3 linked regions of the Parabacteroides chongii genome follow. The protein of the gene in region 1 interacts with the protein of each later gene in a pairwise test. Links are inferred from orthologs where the notes say so. Each region holds a gene or a part of one and is shown in the gene's direction. Other genes may lie near its edges.

The links.
Region 2: the proteins of P3L47_RS15275 (region 1) and groL interact in binary tests that used the Escherichia coli proteins (3 or more experiments, as listed by UniProt). The link is inferred for Parabacteroides chongii from one-to-one orthologs.
Region 3: the proteins of P3L47_RS15275 (region 1) and P3L47_RS19450 interact in binary tests that used the Escherichia coli proteins (3 or more experiments, as listed by UniProt). The link is inferred for Parabacteroides chongii from one-to-one orthologs.

What each region holds. Positions count from the first base shown.
Region 1 is NZ_CP120849.1:4,090,655-4,096,270, forward strand. The notes cover bases 1,511-4,307. They hold P3L47_RS15275 (nucleotide exchange factor GrpE), read left to right. Parts: upstream 1,511-2,515; coding sequence 2,516-3,100; downstream 3,101-4,307. Other genes in these bases: P3L47_RS15270 (DUF4136 domain-containing protein), read right to left, coding at 1,511-2,297; dnaJ (molecular chaperone DnaJ), read left to right, coding at 3,138-4,298. In the rest of the region: P3L47_RS15265 (endonuclease MutS2), read right to left, coding at 1-855; more of P3L47_RS15270, read right to left, coding at 870-1,510; P3L47_RS15285 (catalase), read right to left, coding at 4,391-5,616. UniProt on the Escherichia coli protein: Participates actively in the response to hyperosmotic and heat shock by preventing the aggregation of stress-denatured proteins, in association with DnaK and GrpE. It is the nucleotide exchange factor for DnaK and may function as a thermosensor.
Region 2 is NZ_CP120849.1:2,977,021-2,982,691, forward strand. The notes cover bases 1,543-4,394. They hold groL (chaperonin GroEL), read left to right. Parts: upstream 1,543-2,074; coding sequence 2,075-3,715; downstream 3,716-4,394. Other genes in these bases: P3L47_RS10980 (co-chaperone GroES), read left to right, coding at 1,772-2,041; P3L47_RS10990 (AraC family transcriptional regulator), read left to right, coding at 3,815-4,394. In the rest of the region: P3L47_RS10975 (glycoside hydrolase family 30 protein), read left to right, coding at 87-1,517; more of P3L47_RS10990, read left to right, coding at 4,395-4,714; P3L47_RS10995 (DUF6383 domain-containing protein), read left to right, coding at 4,973-5,671.
Region 3 is NZ_CP120849.1:5,088,533-5,094,326, forward strand. The notes cover bases 2,820-5,794. They hold P3L47_RS19450 (Nramp family divalent metal transporter), read left to right. Parts: upstream 2,820-3,667; coding sequence 3,668-4,921; downstream 4,922-5,794. Other genes in these bases: P3L47_RS19445 (sensor histidine kinase), read left to right, coding at 2,820-3,545; P3L47_RS19455 (DedA family protein), read right to left, coding at 4,908-5,561; P3L47_RS19460 (glutamine--tRNA ligase/YqeY domain fusion protein), read left to right, coding at 5,692-5,794. In the rest of the region: P3L47_RS19435 (TolC family protein), read right to left, coding at 1-623; P3L47_RS19440 (sigma-54-dependent transcriptional regulator), read left to right, coding at 874-2,226; more of P3L47_RS19445, read left to right, coding at 2,229-2,819. UniProt on the Escherichia coli protein: H(+)-stimulated, divalent metal cation uptake system. Involved in manganese and iron uptake. Can also transport cadmium, cobalt, zinc and to a lesser extent nickel and copper. Involved in response to reactive oxygen.

The sequences.
Region 1 (5,616 bases):
GGCACGGATAAAATCGATATCCGCCATAAACTCATACGATTGCAGGATATCCGGCACCATGGGACGTACGATATTGGTAAATTCCGTCAGGATCTTCATGATCTCCCGGCGTTCGTCGCCTTCCAGCTCCCGTACCCGGTTATTGGCTTCCACGACCACTTCCGGCTCGATGAAGACCGTTTTACCGCTTGCCGACTCATCATGCACGATACCCTTAATCTTCCTTTTGAAAGCCGGAGCGACAGGGATCATCAGACGACCGTCACGCATGGTCGGCGTCACGTCCTTATCGACCACACCTTCCGATTGGGCGTTTCGCAGGATGGATTGCAGGCTGCGGGAAATACCGCTCATCGTTGCCGTGATCTCTTTTCGGATCTGTGCTAGGGTAGGCGAGGCATTGTCTTTCACTTTCCCGAACTTGTCGAGAATGGAGTCGATCTTTCCGATCAGCTGCGGAAACACCAGTATGTCACCCGCCAATGCCGTCAGGGCAGGATAAGCGATTTCTTCCTCGTCTGTCGGACGGAAGAAACGGACGATATCGTTGATGGTCTGCAGCGAACGCTTCAGGTCGAACAGCTCCTTTTCATCCAGCCAGGTCCCTTCAGGGCGTATTCTTTTCAGTGAATAACGCACATCGAAAAAGAAACTGGCAGGAAACTCCACTTCTCCATGCAGGATACGGACAAATTCATCTGTCTGTTCCAGGCGTTCAATAACGGTTGTATAATCGGCAGAGAATTCCATCTCTGCGACCCGCTCTTGTCCCAGCGGGCTTAAACATTTATCGGAAATTAAACGGCGAACTTTATCGAACCCCGTTTTTTGTTCAAAGTTTTGTGGGTATATCACGTTAATTTATATGCTTATTTTATCTCCACCGTAACCTCTCTGCGGATAGTAGGGCGGACGATGATTTCCATTTTGTTCTTGCCCCGTTTGATATCGAACGTACAGGCATTGTTTCCTGCCGGATTGACATAGGGAGCATAATAAAATAAGTAGGAGAAGGCTCCTACATTGCCGGAACTTTGTAAAGCGTCGGCTACTTTAGGGTAGTTGAATGTATCCCAGTACATACAGCGTTTGAAACCATTGGCATCCGTGAACTGTGTTTTGGGGTCACGGTATTTCATTGTTTTGGAAATGAAGTTCTTATAGCCTGCTGTAAATTCTTCGGCGGAATAATTCATCTTGTTATCGTTGATCCTCTCGATCACATCTCGCGGACGCAGTCCGGCTGCATAAGCCGGCGAATTACGGTCGACGTCCGTAATCAGTTCCAGGCGGTCGATGTCATAGCTGATACCTGTGTAATTATAGGTCTTTTGATTGACCTTATATAATACGTTCCTGCCGTATTTTACATACGGATACTGCATCAGCATCAACGGCACATGTACACGGGCATATTCTTCCAGTTTGTAGGAGTCTTCCAGCAGTTCGTTTGCTTCGCATTCCCATAGGATACGTCCCGGAACAAAAGCCTGGTCGATCATGCGGAATCCGAATTGCAGCAAATATTCCGCTTCCGCTTCTGCAGCCGAATTACCCAGGAACGGGAATGTATCCATTTTACTCAACGTATAATTATAACGATAGGTCGGTTCCTTCTCTATCATTATTTTGTTCACTCCCTTGAAATTGGGATTCTTATCGAAGAAGTAGAATGTTTGTATCAGGATATCCGGCTGGGTGATGTCTACCACCATGCCTTTCTTGGTCATTTCCTTTTCGATACATTCGTTGATAGCCGTTTCCAGTTTCCGGTTGTTTTCGTCGATCGAAGCGAAAGCAAATGTCTTGAACTTGCCAAAGCTGACAGAATCCGGTGTTACTACGGTCTTGAACGGACAGGTGAAGTTCCGTTCGCTGGTAGTCTCCAGGCTGTACATGGAAAAAGCCGATGCCAGCTGATCTTCCGTGATCGAGTTGACCTTCTTGCAATCTTTCTTTACCATCACCTGCTTGGTCGGTACGGCAAGATTGGAGATAGTCAGTATCACATCGTTTTTACCGGCAGGATTCAATAGCTCCTCAATTTCCTGCGGAGAGACTTCAGCCGATTGCACTCCGTCTATTGCTTCCAGGATGTCACCCTGTTTTACTCCTGCAAGTTCTGCCGAAGAATAAGGGATAACCCCTGTAACAACGGGTTTATATTTTCCCCAGTTATTACTTTGACTGATATCGTAAGTAAATCCTAATCTACAGATCGACGCGTTCCGGTTCTGTGCATAGCCGGTTAAGATTGCAAACAACAGTAATATGGATAAAACAACTCTTTTCATCATGCCAGTAATTCTATTATAGTATTAATAATACCTGTTTATACCTAAATGTATAGGCAAAGGTAAAGATATTTTTGTTGAGTATGAATAGTTGGCAGCATATTTGATGTTATTCCGGTGTATGATCATCGGGATAACTTTTTCTACATACAGAATGTTAGTAGATGAAGGTTGTCGTATTATGCTGACAATTAGGTAATAATAAAAAAATTAAGATAGTTATGAGCAAGATGAATTTTAACGGAAAGAAAGAAACGGCTGGAAAGAATGAGTGTCAGAACAACGAAGAAGCGACAAATTTGCAGCAGGAACAGGAAAATGCGGCAGAAGAATGTGCGCAGACTGACATTGTGACCGAAGAACTGGAAGAGTTGAAAAAGAAGTATAACGAATTGAACGACTCTCATCTTCGTTTGATGGCAGAATTCGACAATTACCGTAAACGTACTTTGCGTGAAAAGGCAGACCTGATCAAGAATGGTGGTGAAGCCGCCCTGAAGAACTTGCTTCCGGTTGTAGATGATTTTGAACGTGCATTGCAGAACATCCGCAACTCGGAGGATGTGGAAGCCGTGAAAGAAGGAGTAGAGCTTATCTATTCCAAATTTATGGCTTATCTGGCCCAGCAGGGAGTAAAAGCTATTGAAGCGGTAGGTCAACCATTCGACACCGAAATGTTTGAAGCTGTAGCTACTATTCCTGCTCCGGAACCTGGCTTGAAGGGAAAGATCCTGGATTGTGTACAGACCGGTTATACTTTGAATGATAGAGTGCTTCGTCACGCTAAAGTAGTAGTAGGAGAATAAGCAACATGCCGGAGAGCAAATAACAACAAATACAAAGATGGCTAAAAGAGATTATTACGAAGTGCTGGAGGTGTCAAAAACCGCCACAGTAGAAGAAATTAAGAAAGCATATCGAAAAAAAGCGATCCAGTTCCACCCGGACAAGAACCCTGGTGACAAGGAAGCAGAGGAGAAATTCAAGGAAGCTGCCGAAGCGTATGACATACTGAGCGATGCACAGAAACGTCAGCGTTATGACCAGTTCGGACACGCCGGAGTAGGAGGTGCCTCTCAGGGGGGTGGCTTTGGTGGAGCCGGAATGTCAATGGAAGATATATTCTCTCAGTTCGGAGACATCTTTGGCGGACACTTTGGCGGATTTGGCGGTTTCGGTGGTTTTGGCGGTGGCTCACGTGGCGGCCGTCGTGTGAACCGTGGGTCAGATTTGCGTGTGAAGGTAAAGCTGAACCTGAAAGAGATCGCTAACGGAGTGGAAAAGAAGATAAAGGTTAAGAAATATGTTCCTTGTAGCAAATGCCACGGGAGTGGTGCCGAGGATGATCATAGCAGCAAAACCTGTGATACATGCCATGGTAGTGGTGTAGTAACACGTGTTGCCAATACGATCCTGGGGCAGATGCAGACGCAGTCTACTTGTCCGACTTGTGGGGGTGAAGGAAAAATCATCACAAAGAAATGTAGTGAATGTAACGGTGAAGGTATCATGCGTGATGACGACATCATTACAATCAATATTCCGGCTGGTGTTGCAGAAGGTATGCAACTGTCGATGAGTGGTAAAGGAAATGCTGCCCGTCATGGAGGTATAAACGGTGACCTGTTGATCCTGATCGAAGAAGAGCCGCATCCGGAATTGATCCGTGATGAGAACGATTTGTTATATAATCTGTTACTCAGCGTACCTCAGGCTGCCTTGGGAGGAAATGTTGAAGTTCCGACTATCGATGGTAAGGCGAAGGTGAAAATCGAACCAGGTACACAACCGGGTAAAGTACTTCGTCTGCGGAACAAAGGACTTCCTTCGGTGAATAGTTACGGGACAGGCGACTTGTTGGTTAATGTAAGTGTATATATCCCGGAAACGTTGTCCGCATCAGAAAAAGAAACATTGACCGGTTTGGAAAACTCACCTAACTTCCAGCCGAACCGTACGATGAAAGAGAAGATATTCAGCAAATTCAGGCATATGTTTGATTGATTTCTTTCAAAATAAAATGAAGAATGCCCCTTTACCATCCGGTATCGTGGGCATTCTTTTTTTGAACAGAGCTTATCAAGGGGTTGCTTAAACTATCTTGTTTCTTTCAAAGCATCTTCCAGGCTGATGCCGAGTGCATCGGCAATACCTTTGCCATAGGCCGGATCGGCTTTGTAACAGTTGCGTACGTGACGTTGCTGGATGAACAATTCGGCTCCACCGATCTGACGGGCAGTGTTTTCGAACAGGAGCTGCTGTTCGTCGGCAGGCATCAGACGGAAGAGGTCGCCCGGCTGGCTGTAATAATCGTCATCGTATTCGCGTTCGTTGTAATTGTAGATATCGCCGTTGGCTTTCAAAGGCGGTTCTTTCTTTTCGGGAGAATCCTGCCATTCGCCGTAGCTGTTAGGTTCATATCCTTTGGCAGAACCGTAGTTACCGTCTACGCGCATAGCTCCGTCGCGATGGTAAGCATGGAAAGGACAACGAGGTCTGTTTACCGGTATTTGTTCAGAGTTTACACCCAGGCGATAACGCTGTGCGTCACCATAAGAGAACAGACGGCCCTGAAGCATTTTATCCGGAGAGAAACCGATACCTTCTATCGTATTGATCGGGTTGAAGGCAGCTTGTTCCACATCTGCGAAATAGTTTTCCGGATTACGGTTCAGTTCGAGGATACCAACGTCGTGCAGCGGGAAGTCGCCGTGCGGCCATACCTTTGTCAGGTCGAACGGATTGATACGGTAGTTTTCTGCCTGTTCTTCCGTCATCAGCTGGATCTGGAATTTCCATCTGGGGAAATCACCTTTTTCAATGCTTTCAAACAGGTCACGCTGGTGCGATTCACGGTCTTTTGCGATGATCGCTTCCGCTTCCTGGTCGGTCAGGTTCTTGATTCCCTGCAATGTTTTCAGGTGGAACTTCACCCAGATACGTTCGTTCTTGGCATTGATAAAGCTATATGTATGGCTACCGAAACCGTGCATGTGGCGATAAGAATAAGGGATACCGCGAGAACTCATGGTAATGGTAACCTGGTGTAATGCTTCCGGAAGCAATGTCCAGAAATCCCAGTTGTTGTTTGCACTGCGCATGTTTGTTTTCGGATCTCTTTTGACGGCGTGGTTAAGGTCGGGGAACTTTAACGGATCGCGCAGGAAAAATACCGGTGTATTGTTTCCGACTAAATCCCAGTTACCTTCTTCTGTGTAAAACTTCATGGCGAAACCACGAATATCGCGTTCTGCATCTGCAGCTCCGCGTTCGCCGGCAACGGTAGAGAAGCGGACGAAACAGTCTGTCTTTTTACCGACTT
Region 2 (5,671 bases), 1.1 Mb from region 1 along the record:
ATAATAACAATCAGTGGTCATCTGCTCAATCCGCGTCATCTGTGTGCCGTTTACAAACTTAGATACCACGTTTATCCTTATTTATCATGAAAGCATATCAATTAATTCTCACATTCGCATTATGTCTTTCGGCCTGTACTATCCAACCGCGTGCATCGTGGGTGACAACGACCGAAAATGATCAATGGGTGGAACGTCCCGACCTGGTATCGGCCTCTGTAGATACCATTCCCGACATCGACGCCGTTGTCCATACCGGAAAGAAACTCCAGAAGATAGACGGCTTCGGTGCCTGTTTCAACGAACTGGGCTGGATCTCTCTGAGTAAACTCGACCCGACAGTCCGTGAAGAAATCCTCGAAGAACTCTTCTTCCCCGAGATAGGGGCAAACTTTACCATCTGCCGTATGCCGGTAGGAGCCAATGACTTCTCCCGCGACTGGTACTCGTACAACGAAACCGACGGTGATTTCGACATGCAATATTTCACCATCGCCAACGACCAGCAGACGTTGATCCCTTTCATCAAAGGTGCGCAAAAATACAATCCCGGTCTGAGTATCTGGGCTTCCCCCTGGTGTCCTCCATCCTGGATGAAACACAATAAGCATTACGCCTCCGCCTATACCGGCGAAGCCTATAACGAGAAATACCGCAACGGCCTGCCTGCCGATAAAGTCGGTTACGAAGGCACGGACATGTTTATCCAGGATTCGCTTTACTTGCAAGCGTACGCCCTTTATTTCTCCAAATTCATCGAAGCCTACCGCGAACAAGGCATCGACATCTTTGCCGTCATGCCGCAGAACGAATTTAACTCGGCACAGATATTTCCCAGCTGTTGCTGGACGGCTGCCTCGCTGGCTAACTTTGTCGGCAACTACCTCGGTCCGGCTATGAAGGAGCTGGATGTCAAAGTCATGTTCGGAACCATGGAGCGTGGCAACGAAGCCCTGGTCGATACTATCCTGACTGATCCGGCAAGCGGAAAATATATCAGCGGTGTCGGTTTCCAATGGGCAGGGAAAGGAGCCATCAAAGGAATCCACGAACGCTATCCGGCTATGAAACTCTACCAGACGGAGCAGGAATGCGGCGACGGTAAGAACGACTGGAGCGGTGCCGTCTATTCCTGGAACCTGATGCGTCATTACCTGGATAACGGAGCCTCGGCATATATGTACTGGAATATCTCGCTCGACAAAGGCGGCATCAGCCGTTGGGGATGGGCGCAAAATTCGTTGGTCGTTGTCGATCCCGATACGAAAACCTTCCGTTATACCCCCGAATATTATGTCATGAAACATCTGAGCCATTACGTTCAGCCTGGTGCCCGGAAGCTCGAAACCACCGGCCGGTACAGCAATCTGATGGCTTTTGTCAATCCCGATAAAAGTATAGTTGTCGCTTTGGCAAACGAGGGGAATGAAGACCGCCAGGTATCTGTCGAAATCGACGGTCGTGTCTACCAACCCGTACTGTCTGCGCATTCCTTTGCCACGCTGCAGATAGACTAAATATTACTAGCTTTAGGTTAAAAGGTGGCTGCTTATGAACTACCATACTGTTACTTTTGTTCTAGTCGGGAAGCATGGAGGGCGGAATGTATAGTCATCCTGTCAGTCATGTCGGTGTATCTACCGGTCTGTTTATGCAAAATTGTCAGTCTTTTTCCTGTCAGTAAATTTGGCACAGATTTCGCATAGGAGTAAACGTGAATTAGAAATTCATAGTAAAACATAATATTATTAACATTAAAAATATATCAAAGATGAACATTAGACCATTAGCAGACAGAGTGCTTATCAAGCCGGCTGCAGCAGAAGAAAAGACACTTGGCGGAATCATTATCCCTGATTCAGCAAAAGAAAAACCTTTAAAAGGTGAAGTTGTTGCCGTAGGTAACGGAACAAAGGATGAAGAAATGGTTGTGAAGAGTGGCGATACTGTACTGTACGGAAAGTATGCAGGAACAGAGATCGAACTGGACGGTGAAAAGTATTTGATCATGCGTCAGTCTGATATCTTAGCTATTATCTAATTCATTAACGGACAATAAAAAAATAATATAATCATGGCAAAAGAAATTAAGTACGATATGGATGCCCGCGACCTTTTGAAGAAAGGTGTGGACGAACTGGCAAATGCAGTAAAAGTAACATTAGGCCCGAAAGGCCGTAACGTGATCATCGAAAAGAAATTCGGTGCTCCTCACATTACAAAAGACGGTGTAACGGTTGCAAAAGAAGTTGAATTGGCTTGCCCGTTCGAAAACATGGGTGCACAGTTGGTTAAAGAAGTGGCTTCCAAGACTAACGACAATGCAGGTGACGGTACTACTACTGCTACTGTATTGGCACAATCCATCATCGGTGTTGGTCTGAAGAACGTTACAGCAGGTGCTAACCCAATGGACTTGAAACGCGGTATCGACAAAGCCGTTGCCAAAGTGGTTGAAAAGATCGCCGACCAGGCTGAAGAAGTAGGCGACCAGTTCGAAAAGATCGAACACGTTGCTAAAATCTCTGCCAACGGTGACGAAACTATCGGTAAGCTGATTGCAGAAGCTATGCAAAAAGTGAAGAAAGAAGGCGTTATCACAGTGGAAGAAGCTAAAGGTACTGAAACTACAGTAGACGTAGTGGAAGGTATGCAGTTCGACCGTGGTTACATCTCTCCGTACTTCGTAACAAATACAGAAAAGATGGAATGCGAGATGGAAAATCCGTATATCCTGATCTACGACAAGAAGATCTCTGTATTGAAAGACCTGCTTCCTATTCTTGAACCGGCTGTTCAGAGCGGACGTCCTCTGTTGATCATCGCTGAAGATATCGACAGTGAAGCATTGGCTACATTGGTAGTGAACCGTCTGCGTGGTTCTCTGAAGATCTGTGCAGTGAAGGCTCCGGGCTTCGGCGACCGTCGTAAAGCCATGTTGGAAGATATTGCTGTCCTGACAGGCGGTGTTGTTATCTCCGAAGAAAAAGGTTTGAAGCTGGAAGGTGCTACAATGGATATGTTGGGTACTGCCGAAAAGATCACTGTAGACAAAGATACTACTATCATTGTTAACGGTGCAGGCGACAAAGCTGCTATCCAGGCTCGTATCGGTCAGATCAAGACTCAGATCGAAAACACTACTTCCGATTATGATAAAGAAAAACTGCAGGAACGTCTGGCTAAGATGGCAGGTGGTGTAGCTGTTCTTTACGTAGGTGCTCCTTCTGAAGTGGAAATGAAAGAAAAGAAAGACCGTGTTGACGATGCTTTGCATGCAACCCGCGCTGCTATCGAAGAAGGTACAGTTCCTGGTGGTGGTGTAGCTTACATCCGTGCTATCGAAGCATTGGAAGGAATGAAGGGCGAAAACGAAGACGAAACAACAGGTATCGAAATCGTTAAACGTGCTATCGAAGAACCGTTGCGTCAGATCGTTGCCAATGCTGGTAAAGAAGGTGCCGTTATCGTTCAGAAAGTAAAAGAAGGTAAAGGTGACTTCGGTTACAATGCTCGTACAGACAAATATGAAAACCTGTGCGCAGTAGGTGTAATCGACCCGGCTAAGGTTACTCGTGTTGCTTTGGAAAATGCAGCTTCTATCGCTGGTATGTTCCTGACAACAGAATGTGTAATTGCTGAAAAGAAAGAAGAAGGTCCTGCTATGCCTCCGATGAACCCGGGTATGGGTGGCGGAATGGGCGGCATGATGTAATCTCGTCCCATAAGATAAATTATAAACGGCTGCTTCCGAAAAAGGAAGTGGCCGTTTTTTTATTATATTTGTTGCGGTTTACATATATAATAATGTATAGTGATAAAGATTAAAGAAGGATTCAAAGGAGAACGATTCGTCTCTTTGCCGGACGAGTTGCTTGAAACGTATAGTCGAGAACCGCTTATAGGTAATTTGTATGTCCGTAAGATCGGTTTCTTCCCGAAAGTCAAGTACCATTACGTACAAAAGGATAAGGGATGCAACTATGCCATGCTTATCTACTGTACGGAAGGGGAGGGCTGGTATACGGTTCATGGAAAGACGTATCCCGTCAGGCAGAACCAATACATTATTATTCCCCCGAATGTTCCTTATTCTTTTGGTGCTTCGGAGACTGATCCGTGGACTATTTATTGGGTTCACTTTATGGGAGAACTGAGTGACCAGTTTCTGCCGTCCACTCCTATACCCGGATCGATCCTTCCGGGGGAATATTCACGTCTTCAGGATCGGATACAATTGTTCGAGGAGATATATGCCTGTTTCTCGATGGGGTATATAAAGGAATATATGGTTTATTCTTCCATGTGTCTTTATATGTTCCTTACCTCTTTTTTATATCTGGAACAGTATCGTTATATAAATTTGCCTAACCATAAGGAGTATTCTTTTGCTTCGCGGGTGATCCATTATATGAATGAGCATGTCGAGCGAAACCTTACGTTGGATCAGTTGGCGGCCTATTTCAAGTATTCCCCGTCTCATTTCTCTATGCTGTTTCAAAAAGAAACAGGTGTGGCACCGATCAGTTATTTTATCCGGCTGAAGATCCAGAAGGCTTGCCAGTATATTGTACTGACTGGCTTGAAACTGAATGAGATATCTACTAAGCTTGGTTTTGAAGAGCCCGCTTACTTTTCGCGTACTTTCACGAAAGTGATGGGCCTCTCGCCTTCCGAATACCGGAAACGGGAGTCGGAGCACGGGATAGTTTGATAGGAATGATGAAGGTTGTACGTGAAAACCTGTCATTTGTCCTTTTTAAGCTTGGAATAGGATAAGAAAGCAAGGTTAAAGGGAAAAAAAGATATCAAAAAAATAGTCTAACTAAAAAAGATATGTATCTTTGTGCTATGTTTTTGGTGCGAAGTATGCACCGACGGGATTAAATGATATCCGTTGTCGAGCTTTATTTTTATTATAAGATAGATTTATTAGAACTTTATATTTTATTACTAATTAAATTATTTGATTATGAACAAAAAGTTTTCTACTCTTTTTGTCGGCGCCCTGCTGACAACTAGTCTTGGAGCTTTCGCGCAAGGTACAACTGCCGTACATACCAATGTAAATGAAATTGGTCACGGTATTGAACTGCGCCCAACTGCAACTGCCAGCGCTGAAACAGGTGATGGTGTTAACCGTTTTGATACAAACAAATTGTATCAGTTGACAGACGCAGATGCAGATGGAAAAGTATTGATCCAGACTCGTAATTACACTACCGGAGAATTGAATTTGAAGTTGGTTGCTGTGGAAGATGCTCCTATCAATGCTTCTTTATGGTCTATAAAGGTAAAAGGTGACCTCACTAGCGGTTACAGCTATACTTTTGTAAACAAAGAAACAAACCTTGAACTGGTTTATGCACATGTTAATGCAGCTGTATTTGATGGTGATGCTCCGAAAAAAACATCTGACACAGATGAAGCAACAAGTATTCTTGAAGGTTGTCTGACAGATTGGAGTTGGTATACAACAGATGTGCAGACTGACAATTTCAAGTTGGCTCCTGTTTATTCTTATTTTAACAATCAGGATTCTGTTGTTGTATTGCAGAAAAACCAGGATGATGAAATTGTCGCAGTTAAATATTCTAAGAAAGTTGCCGGTGACCGTGTAGTATCTATCACTGATGCTGTAACGTTGAAACCTGTATTAGCTGGTGGTATC
Region 3 (5,794 bases), 1.0 Mb from region 1 along the record:
GTATTAAGCAAATTCTGCTGGTGGGTCAGATTGTAATCGTTGGCTGCTACCTGCGCTTCTATCTGTGCCACATCTGCTTTACCTTTCAATCCCAGCTCCTCCTGACGGCGTGTTTTATACAAGATACGGCTATTTTCTTCTAATTGTTCAGCAGCTAGTTTAACTGTTCCCTGGTAATATACCACATCCATAAAAGCCTGCATCGTATTGATTGCCAGGTCGTCTTTTTCCTTTTGGATATCATTCATACCTAACTGACGGTTTGCTTTTGCCATACGCCACTGGTTGACTAACTGCCCTCCGTTAAATATAGGAATAGAAACATTCAGACCATATCCGTTATTGAAAGTAGATGTATTATTATACACGTTAGTCTCCGGGTCAATCGAACGTCCGAAACTGTATTGCGCTCCTACACTTGCACTCATAGACGGGAAGAAAGAGGCTACAGAGGAATTTAACTCTGCTTTATAAGAATCACTGGTATAAGTTTGTTTCTTCACTTTCGGACTGTTTTCAACGGCATAATGCATGCATTCATCCATTGTCCAGAGCTTTTCCTGGGCCACGGCGGCTGTTGCCAGGCTAAACGAAAGAATCGATGTAAATATTATCTGTTTCATTTTTGTGTTATTTTCTGCCAATAGAAAGGCAAAGACTGTGCCAAACCATTTAAGACATTGCTTATCAACCTATTGACAAAACAGATATTTTTCCAATGTGTAAAAAAATTAGACAATGGTGTATAAATATTAGACAGCCGGTATTTCTTCGTTTCCTCCTCCTATTTTATCTGTCTAAATATTAGACACTGGTTAGGAAGTATAAAACCGAACCTGTATCTTTGCACTAAATATATACATATTATCATATATGGCTAAACAAGGCACCATACTGGTCGTAGACGACAATAAGGGGATTCTTACCGCAGTACAGATGCTGTTAGGCACCTGTTTTGAGAAAGTGATAACTATCTCTACCCCAAACAAAATCAAAACAACCCTGCATAATGAAAACGTAGACGTTGTTTTACTCGATATGAACTTCAGTGCCGGTATCAATACCGGAAATGAAGGGCTTTTCTGGCTTTCCGAAATAAAGAAGGAAGACCCGTCGGTACAGGTTGTTCTCTTCACCGCTTATGCTGATATAGACCTGGCGGTAAGGGGAATCAAGGAAGGCGCTACCGACTTCGTTGTCAAACCCTGGAATAACGCCAAGTTACTGGAAACGTTGAAAACGGCTTATGATATCCGGACAGCCAACAAGAAAGGTATTCCTCACGAAAACAGCAAACTGGTTGTCTCGAAGGAAAGCGGTATGTTTTGGGGCGAAAGCAATGCGATGCAGCAACTCCGCAACCTGATCGAGAAGGTGGCAAAAACAGATGCCAACATCCTGATCACCGGAGAGAACGGAACCGGTAAGGAAATGCTGGCAAGAGAAATACATATGTTGTCGAACCGTAAAAAAGAAGCCATGGTTCCAGTAGACATGGGCGCCATCACCGAAACGCTGTTCGAAAGCGAACTGTTCGGCCATATGAAAGGTGCTTTTACCGATGCCCGCGCCGACCGTCCGGGAAAGTTTGAAGCAGCCAACAACGGGACCCTTTTCCTGGATGAGATAGGGAACCTCTCCTACCATCTGCAAGCCAAATTACTGACTGCCCTACAACGCCGCAGCGTAGTACGAGTGGGAAGCAACACGCCTATTCCGGTCAATATCCGCCTGATCTGTGCGACAAACCGCGACCTGCAGGATATGGTACAGAAAGAACAATTCCGCGAAGACCTTTTATACCGTATCAATACGATACATGTGGAAATACCGTCCCTCCGCGACCGCCCCGAAGATATCGTGCCGCTGACAGAGATATTCCTCGCTAAATATTGCTCTATTTACGGAAAATCATCCATGCGCCTGAATGCGGACGCAAAGGAAAAACTGAAACAACAACCCTGGTTCGGTAATATCCGCGAATTGGAGCATACCATCGAAAAGGCAGTGATCATTTCCGAAGGAGAAACGCTCGACAGCTCGGATTTCGATTTTCCCCGTAAGAAAGAATCTCCTCTGAAAGAAGCTACCACATTGGAAGAAATGGAATACAACATGATCAAAAATGCCATGGATAAATACAATGGCAATCTTTCGCTCGTTGCCAGCCAGCTGGGTATTTCACGTCAGACACTGTACAACAAAATCAAACGTTACGAGCTGTAATAATGTTAAAAGGTATCTATCATAGCCTGACTTTCCGGCTGGGTCTGTTCGGTATATTTACCGGCTGCGGGACCTACTTCGCCATGACCCGGCAATGGGAATGGCTCATTCTCATTCTTATCGGCTGGCTCTATTCCATGCGGATGATGAGCGAGTTATTCAAACGTAATGCCCAGAAAGTTGCCTTTATGTTCGATGCGATCGACAACAGCGACTATGCATTCCAATACGCCACCCGCGGACGTTCATCCAACGACAAGCTAGTCAGCGAATCACTGAACCGTATCACCCAGATTCTGTTCCAGGCAAAAGCAGATGCCGTCCAAAAAGAGAAATATTATGAGTTGATCATGAATTCGGTCAATACCGGCATCATCGTACTGGACGATACCGGCAATATCTTTCAGACCAACAATGAAGCACTCCGCCTGCTGGGGCTTTCCGTCTTTACCCATGTCAAACAGCTGGCACGCATCGACGACAAACTACAAGCCACAATCGCCAATATTCTCCCGGGGGATAAACATCAGATATCATTCGTAAACGAACGCGGCACGGTCAACCTGTCTATCCGCGTCTCCGAAATGACCCTGCAGGAAAAACACGTACGTATCCTGGCAATCAACGATATCAACAGCGAACTGGATGACAAGGAAATCGATTCATGGATACGCCTGACTCGTGTACTGACTCACGAGATCATGAATTCCGTCACTCCTATTACTTCGCTGAGTGACACCTTATTATCCATCCATGAGGATGCCGACAGCGATATACGGAACGGACTGGAAGTGATCAGTACGACCGGCAAGAGCCTGATATCGTTCGTTGAATCGTATCGCAAGTTTACCCATATCCCAACCCCTGAACCGTCGTTGTTCTATGTGCAGAAATTCGCGGAACGGATGATAAATCTGGCCCGCCATCACAACAAATTCCCCAATATAACGATTAATATACATATAGAGCCGGCCGACCTGATCGTTTACGCTGATGAGAAACTGATCACGCAGGTTGTACTGAACCTGCTAAAGAACGCCATGCAGGCCATCGGCAGCGAACAACCGGACGGACGAATTGAACTGAACGCATCTTGCAATCCGGATGAATCCGTGATCATCGAGGTCAGCAACAACGGTCCCTGCATCCCGCCGGAAGAAGCGGAACATATCTTTGTCCCGTTCTTCACCACCAAAGAAGGCGGCAGCGGTATCGGGTTATCTATCTCGCGACAGATCATGCGACTGTCGGGTGGCAGTATCGCGTTGAAGAGCAATCCGGCTATAAACAAAACGTCGTTTATTCTGACGTTCCCATAAAAGGAAGTTGCTCATGAAGCATGAGCCGACTGGTGCAGGTCTTATGAGCCGAGGCGCTCACGTTGCATGAAAAGATTAAACAAGACACTGTAAGTATTAAAAACAAAAAGATAAGACAAGACATGAAACTTTTAGACAAACTCAAAATCAATCACAAACCTCGTTCCGGAGGATTAGACCTTTTGAAATATATTGGTCCCGGTTTATTAGTCACTGTCGGATTCATCGACCCGGGAAACTGGGCAACCAACCTTGCCGCCGGATCCGAATTCGGTTATGCCCTGTTATGGGTCGTTACCTTTTCATCCATTATGCTGATCATCATCCAGCACAACGTTGCCCATCTGGGGATCGTCACCGGACTTTGCTTATCGGAAGCGACCAACAAATATATGCCCCGTGCACTCAGCCGGCCTATTCTAGGATCGGCAATGCTTGCCAGTATATCTACCTCACTTGCGGAGATACTGGGTGGAGCCATTGCTTTACGAATGCTGTTCAGCATACCGATAAAGGTCGGTGCCGTGATCGTTACGGTGGCCTGTCTGATCATGCTGCTCAGTAATACATACAGCAAGATCGAACGCTGGATCATCATGTTCGTTTCCATCATCGGATTGTCTTTCTTATACGAGCTAGCCCTGGTCGATGTAAACTGGGGACAGGCTGTCGTGGGATGGGTAAAACCTTCTTTCCCCGAAAATTCAATGCTGATCATCATGAGTGTGCTCGGTGCCGTTGTCATGCCGCATAACCTGTTCCTGCACTCGGAAGTGATTCAGAGTCGCGAATGGAACCTGGAAGATGAATCCGTTATCAAGAAACAATTGAAATATGAATTTTACGATACGCTCCTGTCGATGGTGATCGGCTGGGCAATCAATTCGGCGATGATCATCCTGGCAGCAGCCACTTTCTTCAAGGAAAAGATTACCGTGGACGAACTGGACCAGGCACAGCAATTGCTGGTTCCGCTGGTCGGAAACAATGCAGGCGTTATCTTTGCCGCCGCCTTATTGCTTGCCGGTATTTCCTCGACGATCACATCCGGAATTGCCGGAGCATCCATCTTTGCCGGTTTTTACGGGGAGGCATACAATCACAAAGACTTACACTCCAAACTGGGGGTTATTCTTTCGTTCGTTCCGGCATTGCTTATCATCTTCCTGATCGGCGACCCGTTCAAAGGATTGATTCTTTCGCAGATGTTACTCAGCGTACAGCTTCCCATCACCGTCTTTTCGCAGGTATATCTTACCTCCAGTAGAAAAGTGATGGGGCAATATGTCAATTCACGTTCGACCACCATCCTGTTGCTGTTGCTGGGAACCATGGTGACCGTATTGAATATCGCCTTGCTGATCAGCTTGTTTTAACAAAATATTTATTCCGGACTATTTCAATCACTCCCGGCAGGATGGAGATAAAAATGATGAGGACAATCAGCAGTTCCAGATTCTTTTGAACGATCTCCATTCCGCCGAAGAAATAGCCGGCATATGAAAACAGGGCCACCCAGACAATCCCTCCAACGATATTATACGAAGCGAAATGACGGTAATTCATATGCCCCATCCCCGCCACGAACGGTGCGAACGTACGCACAATGGGAACGAAACGGGCTAGGATAATGGTTTTCCCTCCGTGCTTTTCATAAAATTTATGCGTTTTCTCCAGATAACTCTGTTTAAATATTCTCGAATCCGGTTTACTGAACAGCCTTTCACCGAAGAACCTGCCTATTATATAGTTAGAGGCATCTCCCAGTACGGCCGCGGCAATCAGCACCAGTACGATCAGATGCACATTCATCGGGTTACCCGGCAAAGCCGCCAGCGCTCCCGCCACAAATAACAACGAATCACCCGGAAGAAAGGGTGTTACTACCAATCCTGTTTCACAAAAAATGATCAGGAACAAAATGGCATATATCCAAATGCCGTAGGCTGACACAAGCGCTGCCAGATGGGTGTCGATATGCAGCACGAAATCAATCAGGAGATTGAAGTATTCCATACAAATGTATTATAATCTGTTCGATAAAATTAAGCCACAAATATAGGAAAAAACTTGTATTGCTATGCAGCGAATAAAGAAATCGCTACCTTTGTTCCGTTAATAAGGAAATAACATATTTATAACAGATATGAGCGATATCAAAACGAACGAAGAAGAAGGCAAAAAGAGCCTGAATTTTATTGAAGCAAATGTTGAAAAAGACCTGGCAGAAGGAAAGAACGGCGGACGTA